3 regions of the Bacillus pacificus genome follow, and region 1 is predicted to be linked to each of the others. Evidence: riboswitches for the same ligand, from Rfam matches in the RefSeq annotation. Region 1 holds a riboswitch; each other region holds the start of a gene.
The links. Region 1 has a riboswitch for thiamine pyrophosphate ahead of thiT (energy-coupled thiamine transporter ThiT). Riboswitches for the same ligand answer to the same signal wherever they lie in the genome.
Positions count from the first base shown of each region.

Region 2: it holds a riboswitch for thiamine pyrophosphate, as region 1 does, so the genes downstream of both, tenA (thiaminase II) here and thiT (energy-coupled thiamine transporter ThiT) in region 1, are expected to answer to the same signal.
Region 3: it holds a riboswitch for thiamine pyrophosphate, as region 1 does, so the genes downstream of both, thiM (hydroxyethylthiazole kinase) here and thiT (energy-coupled thiamine transporter ThiT) in region 1, are expected to answer to the same signal.

Region 1 covers NZ_CP086328.1:550,982-555,748, reverse strand. The annotation lists gene LMD38_RS02830 (FeoB-associated Cys-rich membrane protein) at 1-40, opposite strand, end outside; gene feoB (ferrous iron transport protein B) at 57-2,045, opposite strand; gene LMD38_RS02820 (FeoA family protein) at 2,042-2,269, opposite strand; TPP riboswitch at 2,464-2,565, shown strand; gene thiT (energy-coupled thiamine transporter ThiT) at 2,651-3,319, shown strand; gene LMD38_RS02810 (sensor histidine kinase) at 3,527-4,767, opposite strand, start outside.
Region 2 covers NZ_CP086328.1:4,309,459-4,314,225, reverse strand. The annotation lists gene LMD38_RS22325 (DUF3965 domain-containing protein) at 1-829, shown strand, start outside; gene LMD38_RS22320 (hypothetical protein) at 1,054-1,386, opposite strand; gene LMD38_RS22315 (SH3 domain-containing protein) at 1,392-2,546, opposite strand; TPP riboswitch at 2,816-2,928, shown strand; TPP riboswitch at 2,989-3,091, shown strand; gene tenA (thiaminase II) at 3,174-3,869, shown strand; gene LMD38_RS22305 (ABC transporter ATP-binding protein) at 3,838-4,587, shown strand; gene LMD38_RS22300 (ABC transporter permease) at 4,587-4,767, shown strand, end outside.
Region 3 covers NZ_CP086328.1:4,641,038-4,645,804, reverse strand. The annotation lists gene topB (DNA topoisomerase III) at 1-1,922, opposite strand, end outside; TPP riboswitch at 2,144-2,253, shown strand; gene thiM (hydroxyethylthiazole kinase) at 2,317-3,132, shown strand; gene thiE (thiamine phosphate synthase) at 3,149-3,823, shown strand; gene LMD38_RS23965 (anaerobic C4-dicarboxylate transporter family protein) at 3,920-4,767, opposite strand, start outside.

The DNA of each region.
Region 1 (4,767 bases):
AACCAAAAATGATAGCTCCAATTATAATATTGACCATCATCACAATACATCTCCTTCTAGAATCCGAGTAAGGATCCAACTTGGTATATAATGAACGTTAATACATAAGCAACAACGAGTGGATACACGACAGAGAAAATCGTCCACTTCGCTGATCCTGTTTCACGTTTAATAACAGCTACTGTCGCTAAACACGGAACATATAATAAAATAAAGAACATAAATGCATAAGCTGATAATGCTGTATAATGTGCTCCCATTACATTTCCAAGCACATCTTCTTTCACCGCATAAATAATGGCCATTGTAGAAACGACCACTTCCTTCGCTAAAAATCCTGTTAAAAGGGATGCTGCAGCTTGCCACGTTCCAAAGCCAAGCGGTGCAAATAGTGGTGCGATAAATCCACCAATCATTGCTAAGAAACTGTCTCCCATATCAACACCAAATCCTGATGGACCTGCATAATTTAATAGCCAAATGACAACAGAACCACCGAAGATAAATGTACCTGCTTTGCGAACAAATCCCTTCCCTTTCTCCCACGTACTTAACCATAATGTTTTCGCTTGTGGCACGCGGTAAGGAGGTAGTTCAATAACGAAAATAGATTTTTCCGCTTTTAAAATGGTAAGAGACATAATTTTTGTAACTAATAACGCAAGGACAATACCTGCAACATATAAGGAGAACACAACAGTTGCCTGACTATGAGGGAAGAATACTCCCGCAAATAATGCATATACAGGTAAACGTGCCGAACAAGACATAAACGGTGTTACAAGAACTGTAAGTAAACGTTCTTTTTCTTGTTCAATCGTTCTCGCTGCCATAATACCTGGAACATTACATCCAAAACCGATAATCATCGGAATGAACGCTTTTCCGTTTAAACCGAAGAACTCCATAATTCGATCCATAACAACTGCAATTCGCGCCATATATCCTGAGTCTTCTAATAATGAAATGAAAAAGAATAGTGCAAAGATTTGTGGAACGAATACTAATACGGCACCAACACCGGCAATAATACCTTCTGTAACGAGTGCTTGAATAAAATCAGAAGCTCCAACACTTGTAAGCCCAGCTGTCACCCAATCCGTAAGCTGTCCACCAAAAAACTCATCTAACATATCCGATAAAGGTGTCCCAATCCACGTAAACGTAACCTGAAAAATAAAAAACATAACTGCTAAAAAGATTGGAAGTCCTAAAATTTTATGTGTAATTAATCTATCAATTTTTTCTGAAAAAGGAATTTTTCCTTCTTTCTCATGCTTCATAACATTTGTTTTTAACTTTTCAATATACGCTTCACGAGTTTTGTAAATATGCTCTTCCAACGTACAATCAAGTTTTTCTTCTAAGCGAGATCGAATGGCTATGAGTTCCTTATAGATTGGTAATGCTTTCATTTCTTTTTCTACTACTTCGTTATTACTTAGAAATTGAAGGGCTAACCATCTTGGATGCTCATAATTCGCTTTCTCTAAAAGAGAAATTACTTCTCCAATTCCTTCATCCATTCGTACACCATATGAAATAATGAATGGCTTTTTCTCGTTTTTGTCATTTTCTTTAAGAGTCGCAAGTAATTCTTCACAGCCTTTTCCACTTCTTGCAACGACAGGAACGACTGTTACACCTAATAGTTCTGCTAATCGTTTTACATCAATGACAATTCCTCTTTGCTTCGCCACATCAATCATATTTAAACCAATTGAAACGGGCTTACCAAATTCAAGTAATTGCAACGTTAAATGCATATTTCGTTCAAACTGCGAAGAATCCACAATATTTAACATATGATGAAATTCTTCTGTTAATAGAAAGTTTGTTACAACACCTTCATCACGTGAAACTGGATTTAAATCATACACACCTGGTAAATCAATTAATGTTCCTTGCTTATCTTTTAATTTACCAACCTTCTTTTCTACTGTTACACCGCTCCAGTTTCCTACATACTCATAAGAACCAGTAAGTGCATTAAATAATGATGTTTTTCCTGTATTCGGATTCCCTAGCAAAGCTACCTTATTCACGCTAATTCCACCTTTATCATTTTCGCGTCACAATGACGAATACTAATTAACTGTCCACGACACTCCAATGTACAAGGACCTTTAAACATCGCTTTCTGTTTCAGGCGAAGTTCGCTTCCTTCAGCAAGACCGAAAGCAGCTAGTCTACGCTTTAATAGCTGATCTAAAGACTGAATACTTTTTACTAACACTTTCTCGCCAATTTTAATATCTACTAAGCTCATAACCTTCCCCCTCAGAAGAGAATGATAATTATTTTCAAAAAAATTATACCACACCCAATTTCTCTTGTACTATACCCTTTTGCTTCATATTTATTAACATTTCACTACAATTCTATTTCAATCATTGTCATAACAGATTCATTTGCCATTCTCATCCATTTCACTTACAATAAACAGTAGCAAATAAAGAATCTCGTTATCACAGGGGGAGCCATGCCGCTGAGAGGGAACACTTCGTTCCGACCCTTCGAACCTGTTAGTTAATGCTAACGCAGGGATTGTGCAAACGTCCGAAATACATACCTCTTTTTATTTACGTATTTCGTATCCTCCTATGATATCTATTCTTTTTTGTACAACTTGGATTTAGGGGGAGACAACATGCGTAACACCAATTTACAAGCGATGATCGAATCTGCTATTCTTGCAGCCTTCGCCTTGGTCATCGACATTTTACCATTATCAATCAAACTTCCAACAGGCGGTTCCATTTCATTTGCTATGATTCCTATTTTTATTATTGCATACCGCTGGGGCTTTAAATCGGCTTTCTTAGGTGGTTTAGTTTGGGGACTATTACAAATTGTCGTGGGAGATGCTTACATTTTAACACCTGTTCAAGCATTCATTGAGTACTTCATTGCCTTTGCTTTTATCGGATTTGCTGGCTTATTCTATCGTCCAATTCAAAAAGCACTTTTAACGTCTAATGAAAATAACTTAGAACAACCCAGTTTAGGTAGCCGTAAAGACAAACCTTCATCAAAACAAAACGAAGGTAAGAAAGTCCTTGCTTATATTATCCTTGCTACATTTATCGGTAGCTTTGCTCGCTATTTCTGCCACTTTATTGCTGGTATTATTTTCTGGGGACAATATGCACCGAAAGGTCAATCAGCTGTGCTATATTCATTAATCGTAAATGGTAGTACAATGATTGGTTCCTATATTCTATGTACCATTTTACTTATCTTTTTATTCCTTACTTCACCACGCTTATTTAAGAGCATCAGTGCTTATCAACTAAATGCAAACAAAAAGGGCGCTTAATGAGCGCTCTTTTTTCATATCGTAATATCAATTAAAAATACAATAAATGCACAAAAGAAAATAAATACCATTATACTTAGCCAATTGCTATGCACGGTTCATCGACTCCTTACATAACCTCATTTTCTAACCAGATTATATCGTTTAAAAATAAAGATTAGGTAAAGATTATATGAAAATAATTAAAAAAAGCGTAGATCATATTGTCTACACTTTTTTCGGTAAATAAAAGTAAAATAACACACCATCTTCTGTATTTTCTGCCCCATATTCAGCATCATGTAGTTCTAAAATATTCTTTGAAATGGCAAGTCCAAGCCCCGTCCCACCTTGTGAACGCTGACGAGCTGCATCCACGCGATAAAAACGATCCCAAATTTTATCTAATTGCTCTTCTTCAATGTGAGTACCTTTATTTTCAATGCATACTTTTATACGATCTTTTTCATCTATTGTAGAAATAATAATATCTTCTTTATTTGGTGTATAACGTATTGCATTCGTAATGAAGTTCACGATGACTTGTTCAATGCGGCCTTGATTTGCGACTACTTCAAATGGACCTATATTTTTATGAACATGAAGTTCTTTTTTCTCTATTTCTACAGAAAGGTGTTCACATATATCATCCATTACTGTATCGATATAAAATGGATCCTTTTTCATTTTATATGTGCCTGACTCAAATTTAGCTAACTCCAGCATATCCAAAATTAACGTATCCATTTTATCTACTTCTCGTTCCATCGCCCCAAAATAGTATTCTTTTTTATGCTCAGCTACTCCATCTTTTAAAATAGAAATACAGCTTTTCATAATACTGAGTGGTGTTTTTAGTTCATGCGAAACACCAGAAATGAATTCTTTCCGCGTATTTTCTAATTTTCTTTCCTTTTCAATATCTTGTTCTAGCTGTCCAATATGGGAATGGAGTTTATTTGATAATACATTAATATTTTTTGATAAATCACCAATTTCATCTTTTGAAGTAATCGGTATTTGTTCTGTGAAATCTAAATGTGCTATTTTCTTCGTTGTATCATTTATTTTTAATAGCGGCTTTGCAATTTGTTTTGAATAATAGAATGACGCTAGAAAAATAAGAACAACTACAAATGCAATGATGTAAATGTAGTAATCTTGCACCATTTGTACAGCTTCATCTACAGGCTGTAAAGAAGCCATCGCATATATATAAGTTACCGATCCATCTTTTTCTTTTATTGGTTTCATTAATAATTTATATTTTATATCATTTTTTTCATAGTCCATTGTCTTTGTTGAATATTCGATTTGATTACTCTCTTTTAATACTACATCTGTTTGAAATTCTTTTATACTATCCAAAAATAAAGTGTTTTTATAAATTGGATTTATGGGTCCTTTTACATCAGGGAATTGTACTTTCGTAATACGTCCGCCTATGATAGCATCTAGTTCTTGAGCAG
Region 2 (4,767 bases), 1.5 Mb from region 1:
AGCTGAGTTTGTTCATACTTCATTGGAATATGAAACGTGGGACCTTTTGACGCAGGCGGTTGCTTTAAACTATTTAATAATTAAATATCGTATTGGTGAATTAACTGATGGAGATGTAGAAATTTGGGATAGAGTTAAATTTAATGAGAAATGTATAACAGACTGTAAACATTTATTATCCCATAAAGAAGTATTAGAATTTACATTTTTTTATATGTGTAAGAGAGCTAAGTCACTATCAAAAGAGCAATTAAATAGTGATATGATGAGTTTAGCGATGTATTGTAATACTTTTGTTTATGACTTATATACATATGATTTATTACGAAAGTATCGTAAGTGTACAGACTTTCTATCATATTATGGACCTAGTCAAGCGGTGTTAGCTTGCCAAAGGGCTGTACTTTCTCAAATTTCAGATCGATTAGACCCACTCAAGACTACTCATGTAGATGATTATTTATATGTAATGAAAGATATGATGGAGCATATGACGATAGGGATAATGGATCGATATGATCATTTTATTGGAAAGTTATTATCATATGTGCCATTTTTCGAAATGATCCAAGTTCCACAACATGCATATTATTGTGAAGAATTATTGTATATTTGTAAGGGCATTAAATATAAAGAAGAAATATTACGCAATTATATATTTATACAATTACATGACTGTTTACCATCTTTCTTTAAACTGTTTCTTAAAAATAAGCGTTATGCAACGATTCATGATATTTTGTTCTATTGGTGTGATGATGAACAAAGAATGAGCTTAGAGAAAAAATATAACCTTAGCTTTATTTATGAAAAATATGCTTGCGGGTAAAGAGCATTTTCTATATAAATTAAAAAGGATCTCAATTGTGAGATCCTTTTGTTATTAGTAAAGCAAGGAGAATGTAATTAAGACGAGAAATAACATTCCATAAAGGAGAAATTGTGCCGTATAGCTTCCTTGTATACCAAAAAAAGTATTTGTTTTTTTGTATAAATTCAATATATATTTTATTGGATTATCTTTGAAAGATTGGTACACAGTGTCTCCTCTTTCTAAGCTTCTTGTTCGTGTTTTTTGTTATTAGGGACATGAATGTATCTAGCTATGAATAATAAAACAGCCATAAAAAATACGGGGAATACGGTAGATAAATAAAAACCATTACTAATAATATTTGTTATTAAAGCACTTAATAGAAAGATGGCATTATAAATATGGGCAATTTTTTGTTTTAGTTGAACTTGAAAAGCTTCCATCATAATTTCTAAAGCAACAAAAGCAATGATAATAGATAGAAATACAGTATTTGTATTATAAATTACTAAGCAACAGATTAAGCCTAAAAAGGCTAAGTATTCAATTAAGAGAGGTATATTGCGTGGCATACAATTTACCTAACTAAATATGGCAGTGGGTTTACTGCATTTGTTTTTTCAAAATTCCATTCTCCATTGTGCAATTCAAAATGAAGATGTTGCCCGTATGAATGACCTGTGTTGCCCATATGACCTACTAATTGTCCAGCTTGTACTTGATCACCAGCTTGTACAGTGCGATCTTTCATGTGAGCATAGACTGTTGTATATAATTTCCCGTTTATTTGATGGGCGATGAACACAACATTGCCATAGCTAGCTGAATAATATGATTTCACGACTTTACCTGCAGCCGCCGCCTGGATAGAGACATTACCCTGAGCTGCGATATCTATACCATAATGCATTTGTTCCCAGCGCATATCAAAGGTTGAGCTAATTTTTCCTTGAGTAGGGAATTTGAAAACTGCTGGAATGGAAGTAGGTTGAGCCGTTTGAGCTTGTGATTGATTTTGCACTACATAATGCTTTGCCACGTATCCGTATCCTGTGCCAAAACGAATTTTATACCAAGTTCCTACAGTTTCCACTACTTGTAATTGTGTACCATTTTGTAATGAACCAAGTAGTGCACTACTTGTACTAGCGTTGCTACGCACATTAAGTTTAGGTGTTGCAACTGTGTATTTCGTATTATTTTGAACTGTGATGCCTTTTACTAAAGGCTGTGAACCATTAGATACGAATGCCTTTTGTACGTAACCTGTTTTGCCATTATGTAAAATTTTATACCATTCACCTTGTTCTTCTTGAATAGTAACGAATTTTCCATTTGGTAATACATCTAAAATTGAAGATTCTAAATTAGGTTCAGAACGAACGTTTAATGCATTGGCATTGACGATATATTGATTATTAGATTGAAGTTTGTTTTTTAGTAGAATAGAATCTTTTTGTACGTAACCTACTTTATTATTAACAGATACTTTATACCAGCCATTAGTTGTTTCAAGTATATTCACTTTCGTATTAAAGCGAATTGTATCAATTGATGAGCTATTTGCGTTATCTTTTGTATGTAAGGCTACTTGATCGACTTTGACATATCCAGTTTTCACATTAGATAATTGTTCAGCGTTGGCTGTTTGTACATTTGTTTCTCCCATAGAAGGAAGTAAAGAAGCAATTGCGACAGTAGTTGCTGTTAAAGCAGTAGCTTTCATATTCATATAATAGAGACCTCCTCTAGTTGTATAGTTGTAATTTTATTATAGTATAAAGATATAATATAGTGGGTGTATTCACATAAATGTAATATGAAATCAATATAAAAATAAATTTTTTGAGGATAATGATTCCTTTTTATCCAATTCATTAGGATAATAATTTCTAAGATAGAATATAAGTATTATATGGTTTTGTTATTTTGTTGACAATTGAGAAAATTAAAACAGTTGATGATGTCTTATTACGATGTTATACTGACAGTGATAATTTTATAGTTTGCTAGGAGAGCTGGTGTTGCCAGCTGAGAGTAAGGCCTTAAGTCTTTGATCCTTTTTATTACCTGATCTAGATTATGCTAGCGTAGGGAAGCAATTCGGACACTAATAATGAGTCCCCGTTTCTTTGCGTATAGAAACGGGGCTTTTTTATTTGAAAATTTCATATTGAAACCACTAGGGGTGCTTGTTGTGCTGAGAGAGGAATAATCCTTAACCCTTACAGACCTGATCTAGGTAATACTAGCGAAGGGAAGTGGAGCAACGAATAAATTATAATTTTATTTGCTGTAACCACTTCTTATTTAGAAGTGGTTTTTTATTTAGATATATAAATTGAAAGGGGATAGAGAAATGAAATTTTGCGATAGATTATTAGAAACTGTACAACCAGTTTGGGAGATGAGTCATAATCATCCATTTGTTGTAGGTATGGGGGATGGTACGTTAGAAAAAGATAAGTTTCAGTATTATATTATTCAAGATTATTTATACTTGTTAGATTATGCAAAGTTATATGCGATCGGTGTTGTAAAGGCAACAAATCCACAAGTTATGGGGAAATTTGCTGAACAAATTGATGGGATATTAAATGGAGAAATGACCATTCATAAACAGTATGCAAAAAGACTTGGAATTTCTATAGAGGAGATAGAGTCTGCAAAGCCATCTGCTAAAAATTTAGCTTATACAAATTACATGATGTCTGTATCTCAAAATGGCACACTTGCGGAATTAATAGCAGCACTTCTTCCATGTATGTGGAGCTACTGGGAGATTGGAAAGCGTTTAAATGATATTCCTGGAGCAAGAGATCATGAGTTCTTTGGTGAGTGGATTCAAGGCTATAGCTCTGAAGAATATGGCAACCTTTGTGTTTGGTTAATCGATTTATTAAATGAAATGGCAGTTGGAAAGTCTGAAAAAGAGCTAGATCGATTAGAGGAGATTTTCCTATATTCCAGTCGATTTGAATATTTATTCTGGGATATGTCCTACCGTAAGGAGATGTGGGGATTTGAGGAGCAAGAACATACTACAGTTTCATAATGTTTCTTTTCATTATGATGAGAAGCCAATCATTAATGAATTAAATGCTTCTATACAAGATAAAGAGTTTGTAAGCATTATCGGACCGAGTGGATGCGGGAAAAGTACTTTATTTCGCCTTATTACAGGTTTAGAAGAAGCAAGTACGGGACAGATAGAGCTGACAGAGACAAAGAGCCATCCTGTAGGATATATGCCCCAAAAAGATATGCTCTTGCCGTGGAGAACGATTATTGAGAATGCTGCCCTGCCGTTAGAGTGCCAAGGTGTACAGAAGAAAGAAGCACAAATAAAGGCGAAGGAACTATTGCATAAATTTGGCTTACAAGGGTATGAGACAAAATATCCGAAAGATTTATCTGGTGGTATGAGACAACGTGTATCCTTTATTCGAACTTTATTAACAGGTGGGGAGATATTGCTGTTAGATGAACCGTTTAGCGCGTTGGATGCTTTAACGAAGGCCTCTTTGCAAGAATGGTTGTTTGAACAATGGAAAGAGTGGGAAAAAACAATTTTATTTATCACTCATGATGTGGAAGAAGCATTGTTTCTTTCTAATCGAATTTTAGTAGTAGAGCAGCAACCGATAACTACTTTAACCGAGAGGATTGTACCGCTTGATCATAATCGGACAAGAAAAGATTTATATAAACCAGAAGTATTAGCGCTGAAAGATGAGCTTCTTAGTATGTTGCAAAGGCAGGTACTCGTATGATGAACCGGTTGAAGGAGCTATTACCTGCTCTTACACTTTCTAGTATTTTACTTGCTCTTTGGGAAGTAGGCGCAAGAATTGTAGATGAAATGTACATTTTACCGTCACCGTCTGCGATTGTAATGAAGATATGGAAACTAAAAGACATATTATTTACAGTTCATTTGCCAGCAACATTAT
Region 3 (4,767 bases), 1.2 Mb from region 1:
TGACCACATTCACGGTCTTGGCAAACGAGCATCTTTCCTTTTTTGCCGTTTACCTCTAGCATTGGTTTACCGCAATCTGGACAAGACTTTGTTGAAATATTGTCATGTTTATATTTTTTATCACTCGATTTAATTTCAGAAACAATTTCTTTCGTATAGTTTTTCATTTCGGAAATGAATACTTCTTTTTTCAGTTTACCCTTTGCAATTGCCTCTAGCTTTTGTTCCCACTCACCAGTTAATGTAGGTGATTTTAACTCTTCTGGTACTAAATCAAGTAACTGACGGCCTTTTGAAGTAATATGAATATCTTTACCGCGTTTTTCAATTAAGAATGAATTGAATAGCTTGTCGATAATATCAGCACGCGTTGCTACAGTACCTAATCCACCAGTTGATTTTAGCGTATCAGCAAGTTGTTTATTTTGCGTATCCATATATTTTGTAGGATTTTCCATTGCTGAAAGTAAAGTCGCTTCGTTAAAACGTGCAGGTGCTTTCGTTTGACCTGATGTTTGCATAATTAATTTTACAGTTAATGTATCGCCTTTTTCGATGCGAGGTAAAAGTTGTTCTTTTACGTCATCAGTTACATCATCATCTTCAAAGCGATTTTCATATACTTCTTTCCAACCGGCATGTAAAATTGTCTTTCCGCGTGCAATGAATGTTTCATTGCCGACCTTTGTGCGTAACGTTAGTTGTTCGTATTCGAATGCTGGGAATAAAACAGCTAAGAAACGTTTTACAACTAAATCATAAATTTTACGTTCTTTATCTGTGAAGGCTGAGAAGTTAACGTATCCTTCTGTCGGAATAATTGCGTGGTGATCGCTTACTTTACTATCATCAACAAATGATTTATTAGCCTTGATAGGCTTTTGTAATACTTTATGTGCTAAAGGACGATATTCCCCAACGCCGCACGCCTTTAGACGTTCTGGAAGTGTTCCAACGATATCAGATGAAATGTAACGCGAATCTGTACGAGGGTATGTTAGCACTTTATGTTGTTCATACAATTTCTGCATAATGTTTAATGTTTCTTTCGCAGAGTAACCGAACTTTTTATTTGCATCACGTTGTAATTCAGTTAAATCGTAAAGACCAGGAGAGAATGATTTCTTCTGTTTTTTATCAATTTCCATAACAGTAGCATTATGTTTATCTAAACCTTTTACAATACCATCAATTTTTTCTTTATTAAAACTGCGGCTATTGCCATTTGCATCTTGCCAAGTTAGTTTTAATTGATTTGTCGTTTGAGCTTCGATGCCGTAGTAAGTTTGAGCTTTGAAGTTCTTTATTTCATCTTCACGATTAGCGATCATAGCGACAGTAGGTGTTTGCACACGGCCACAGTTTAGCTGGGCATTAAAGCGAGTTGTTAAAGCGCGAGTCGCGTTAAGACCGATATACCAGTCAGCTTCTGAACGTGCAACTGCTGAAGCGTATAAATTGTCATATGCTTTACCTGGTTTTAAATTTGCGAAACCATCTTTAATTGCTTTATCAGTAACAGATGAAATCCATAGACGTTTAATTGGTTTGTTAATTCGAACCTTATCAATAATCCAACGAGCGACTAATTCTCCTTCACGCCCAGCGTCTGTTGCTACAATAATTTCATTTACATCTTTTCTAAGTAGCTGACTTTTTACAGCATTAAATTGTTTCCCAGTTTGTTTAATAACCGTTAATTTCAAACGCTCAGGTAGCATAGGTAAATCTTCTAAATTCCACTTTTTATATTTCACATCATAGCTTTCTGGATCTGCTAATGTAACAAGGTGACCTAAAGCCCAAGTTACAATATATTTACTACCTTCAAGATAGCCATTTCCTTTTTTATCGCACTTCAGTACGCGAGCAATATCACGTGCAACGGAAGGCTTTTCAGCGATTACAACGCTTTTTGACATATTTAAAACATCCTTTCAAATTTCCATACGTTAACTATAGCATACATCTTCTTGAGATTCAGTTTCGCTCCAGATTTGAACGTTTTTTAATGGGATAACATCTGTTTGAAAGTGAATGATCGTGACAGAATATAATATGCACCATGATGAGACTGTGAGAAATAGAAAAGTAAAGAACTTGTTATTTTACTAGAATAAGAGTAGACTTTGAAGTAGATGAATACTAAACACATGGGAGTTTGTGGATACAAACTGAGAGTATGACTAGTCCGTCATTGACCATTTGAACCTGTTGGATAATGCCAGCGTAGGGAGAGTGTAAAAGCACATGTTCAGGCACTTTGCGTACGCGCAAAGTGCCTTTTTGTGTATCTCCCATAACTATAGTTAGGAGATGAGAAGGATGAATATGAAAGAAATTAGTAAAGTAGTGGATTTGGTGAGAGAATCTAATCCGCTCGTTCATAATATTACAAATGTTGTTGTAACAAATTTTACAGCTAACGGTTTGTTAGCGTTAGGGGCATCGCCTGTAATGGCGTATGCAAAAGAAGAAGTGGCAGAAATGGCTAGCATTGCTGGAGCGCTAGTATTAAATATGGGGACACTTCGTCCTGAAGAAGTAGAAGCGATGTTACTTGCTGGTAAATCTGCAAATGTGAACAATGTACCAGTACTGTTTGATCCAGTTGGCGCAGGAGCAACGTCGTATCGAACAGAAGTTGCGAGACATATTCCGGCTGAAATTGAATTAGCGATTATTCGCGGAAATGCAGCTGAAATAGCGAACGTAATTAATGAGAGATGGGAAATTAAAGGGGTAGACGCTGGTGCTGGAAATGGTAATGTCGTAAGTATTGCAAAGCAGGCAGCAGATGAACTAAATACAGTTGCAGTAATTACTGGAGAAGAAGATGTTGTTACAGATGGAGAGCGAACGATTGTTATTCAAAATGGTCACTCTATTTTAACAAAAGTTACGGGAACTGGTTGTTTGCTAACTTCTGTAATAGGAGCATTTGTAGCGGTAGAAAAGGATTATGTAAAGGCAGCGATAGCGGCATTAACGTTTTATGGTGTAGCCGCGGAACTAGCAGCTGCTAAGACAGTAGAAAAAGGACCTGGTAGTTTCCAAATTGAATTTTTAAATCAGTTAGCGAATACCACTTCGGGTGATATAGAGAAGTATGGGAAGATTGAGGTTATATAGTAAGGAGGGAAAATAAATGTCGCGTATTTCAAAGGCAGAAATGTCTAGGTTGTTATCCGTATATTTTATTATGGGAAGTAACAATTGTACGAAGGATCCACTACAAATATTGAAAGATGCACTTGAAGGCGGTATAACAATTTTTCAATTTCGTGAAAAGGGAGAAGGGGCTTTAACAGGAGAAGAACGTATTTGTTTCGCAAAAGAATTACAAGCAATTTGTAAGGAGTATGGTGTACCATTCATCGTAAATGATGATGTGGAACTAGCACTTGAGTTAGATGCGGATGGTGTGCATGTAGGGCAAGAGGATGAAGGAATTACTTCTGTTCGTGAAAAAATGGGGGATAAAATTATCGGTGTATCTACACATACAATTGAAGAAGCGCGCTGGGCAATTGAAAACGGAGCGGATTATTTAGGTGTTGGCCCTATTTTCACAACGAGTACGAAAAAAGATACGAAAGCGGTGCAAGGAACGAAAGGTTTAGCTCATTTTAGAGAACAAGGAATTACAATACCTATTGTCGGAATTGGAGGCATTTCAATTGAAAATACCGCTTCGGTTATAGAAGCAGGTGCGGACGGTGTTTCAGTTATTTCAGCGATTAGTTTAGCTGAATCTGCGTATGAAAGTACGAAGAAGCTAGTAGAGGAAGTGAGTAAGAAGGGGACTTCACACAAATATTAAAGAACATAATGGAAGAATGGACAGTTAAAAATATTTAAACAAACGTTTGATTAAAAAAGCACAAACCCTTTAAAACTTTGGGTTTGTGCTTTTTCTTTAAAACATAATTGAAATTAAGAGCATTCCAATTCCGATAGAAGTGAATGTTGCGATTAGTCCTGGAATCATAAAGCTATGATTTAAAACATATTTACCAATGCTGGTTGTACCAGTACGATCAAAGTTAATGGCAGCAACGATTGTTCCGTAGTTTGGAATGAAAAAATATCCATTTACTGCAGGGAACATCGCGATCAGTAGTGCCGGTGGAATACCGAGTGATAATCCAAGAGGCATTAAAGCACGTACTGTTGCGGCTTGGCTATATAGTAAAATAGATAGAATGAATAATGCGATGGCAAATAGCCATGGCGCACTTGTTACTAGATGCTGAATTGATCCTTGAATCATATTTAAGTTTCCGTTAAAGAAAGTATCTCCCATCCAAGCGATACCGAAAATAGCAACAACTGCTGTTGCCCCCGCTTTAAAGACGTTACCAGACACGATGCTTTCTACATTTGGTTTACAGAAAATAATAATAAGAGCTGCAATCGTTAACATAACCATTTCAATTGTGTTTGGCATGGAAAGACGGGCTAACTTCCCATCAACTATCCATCCTGGACGAAGTACTTCAAATGAACCGAGAAGTACGACAAGAAAAGTTCCTACTAGGAAAAGGATAACTGATAATTTAGCGCCTTTTACACCAACAAATTCTTTTTTCTCTTCAATCTTAGGAATCATTCCTTCTTTTAATCGTTTTAAGTATTCAGGGTCTTCATTTAATTCTTTCCCCATTTTGCTAGCAACAAATGCAGCTACCATACAAGCGATGAAAGTAGAAGGGATACTTACTTTTAAAATATCTAATAAGGTGATTTTATAGTCAGCTAACATTG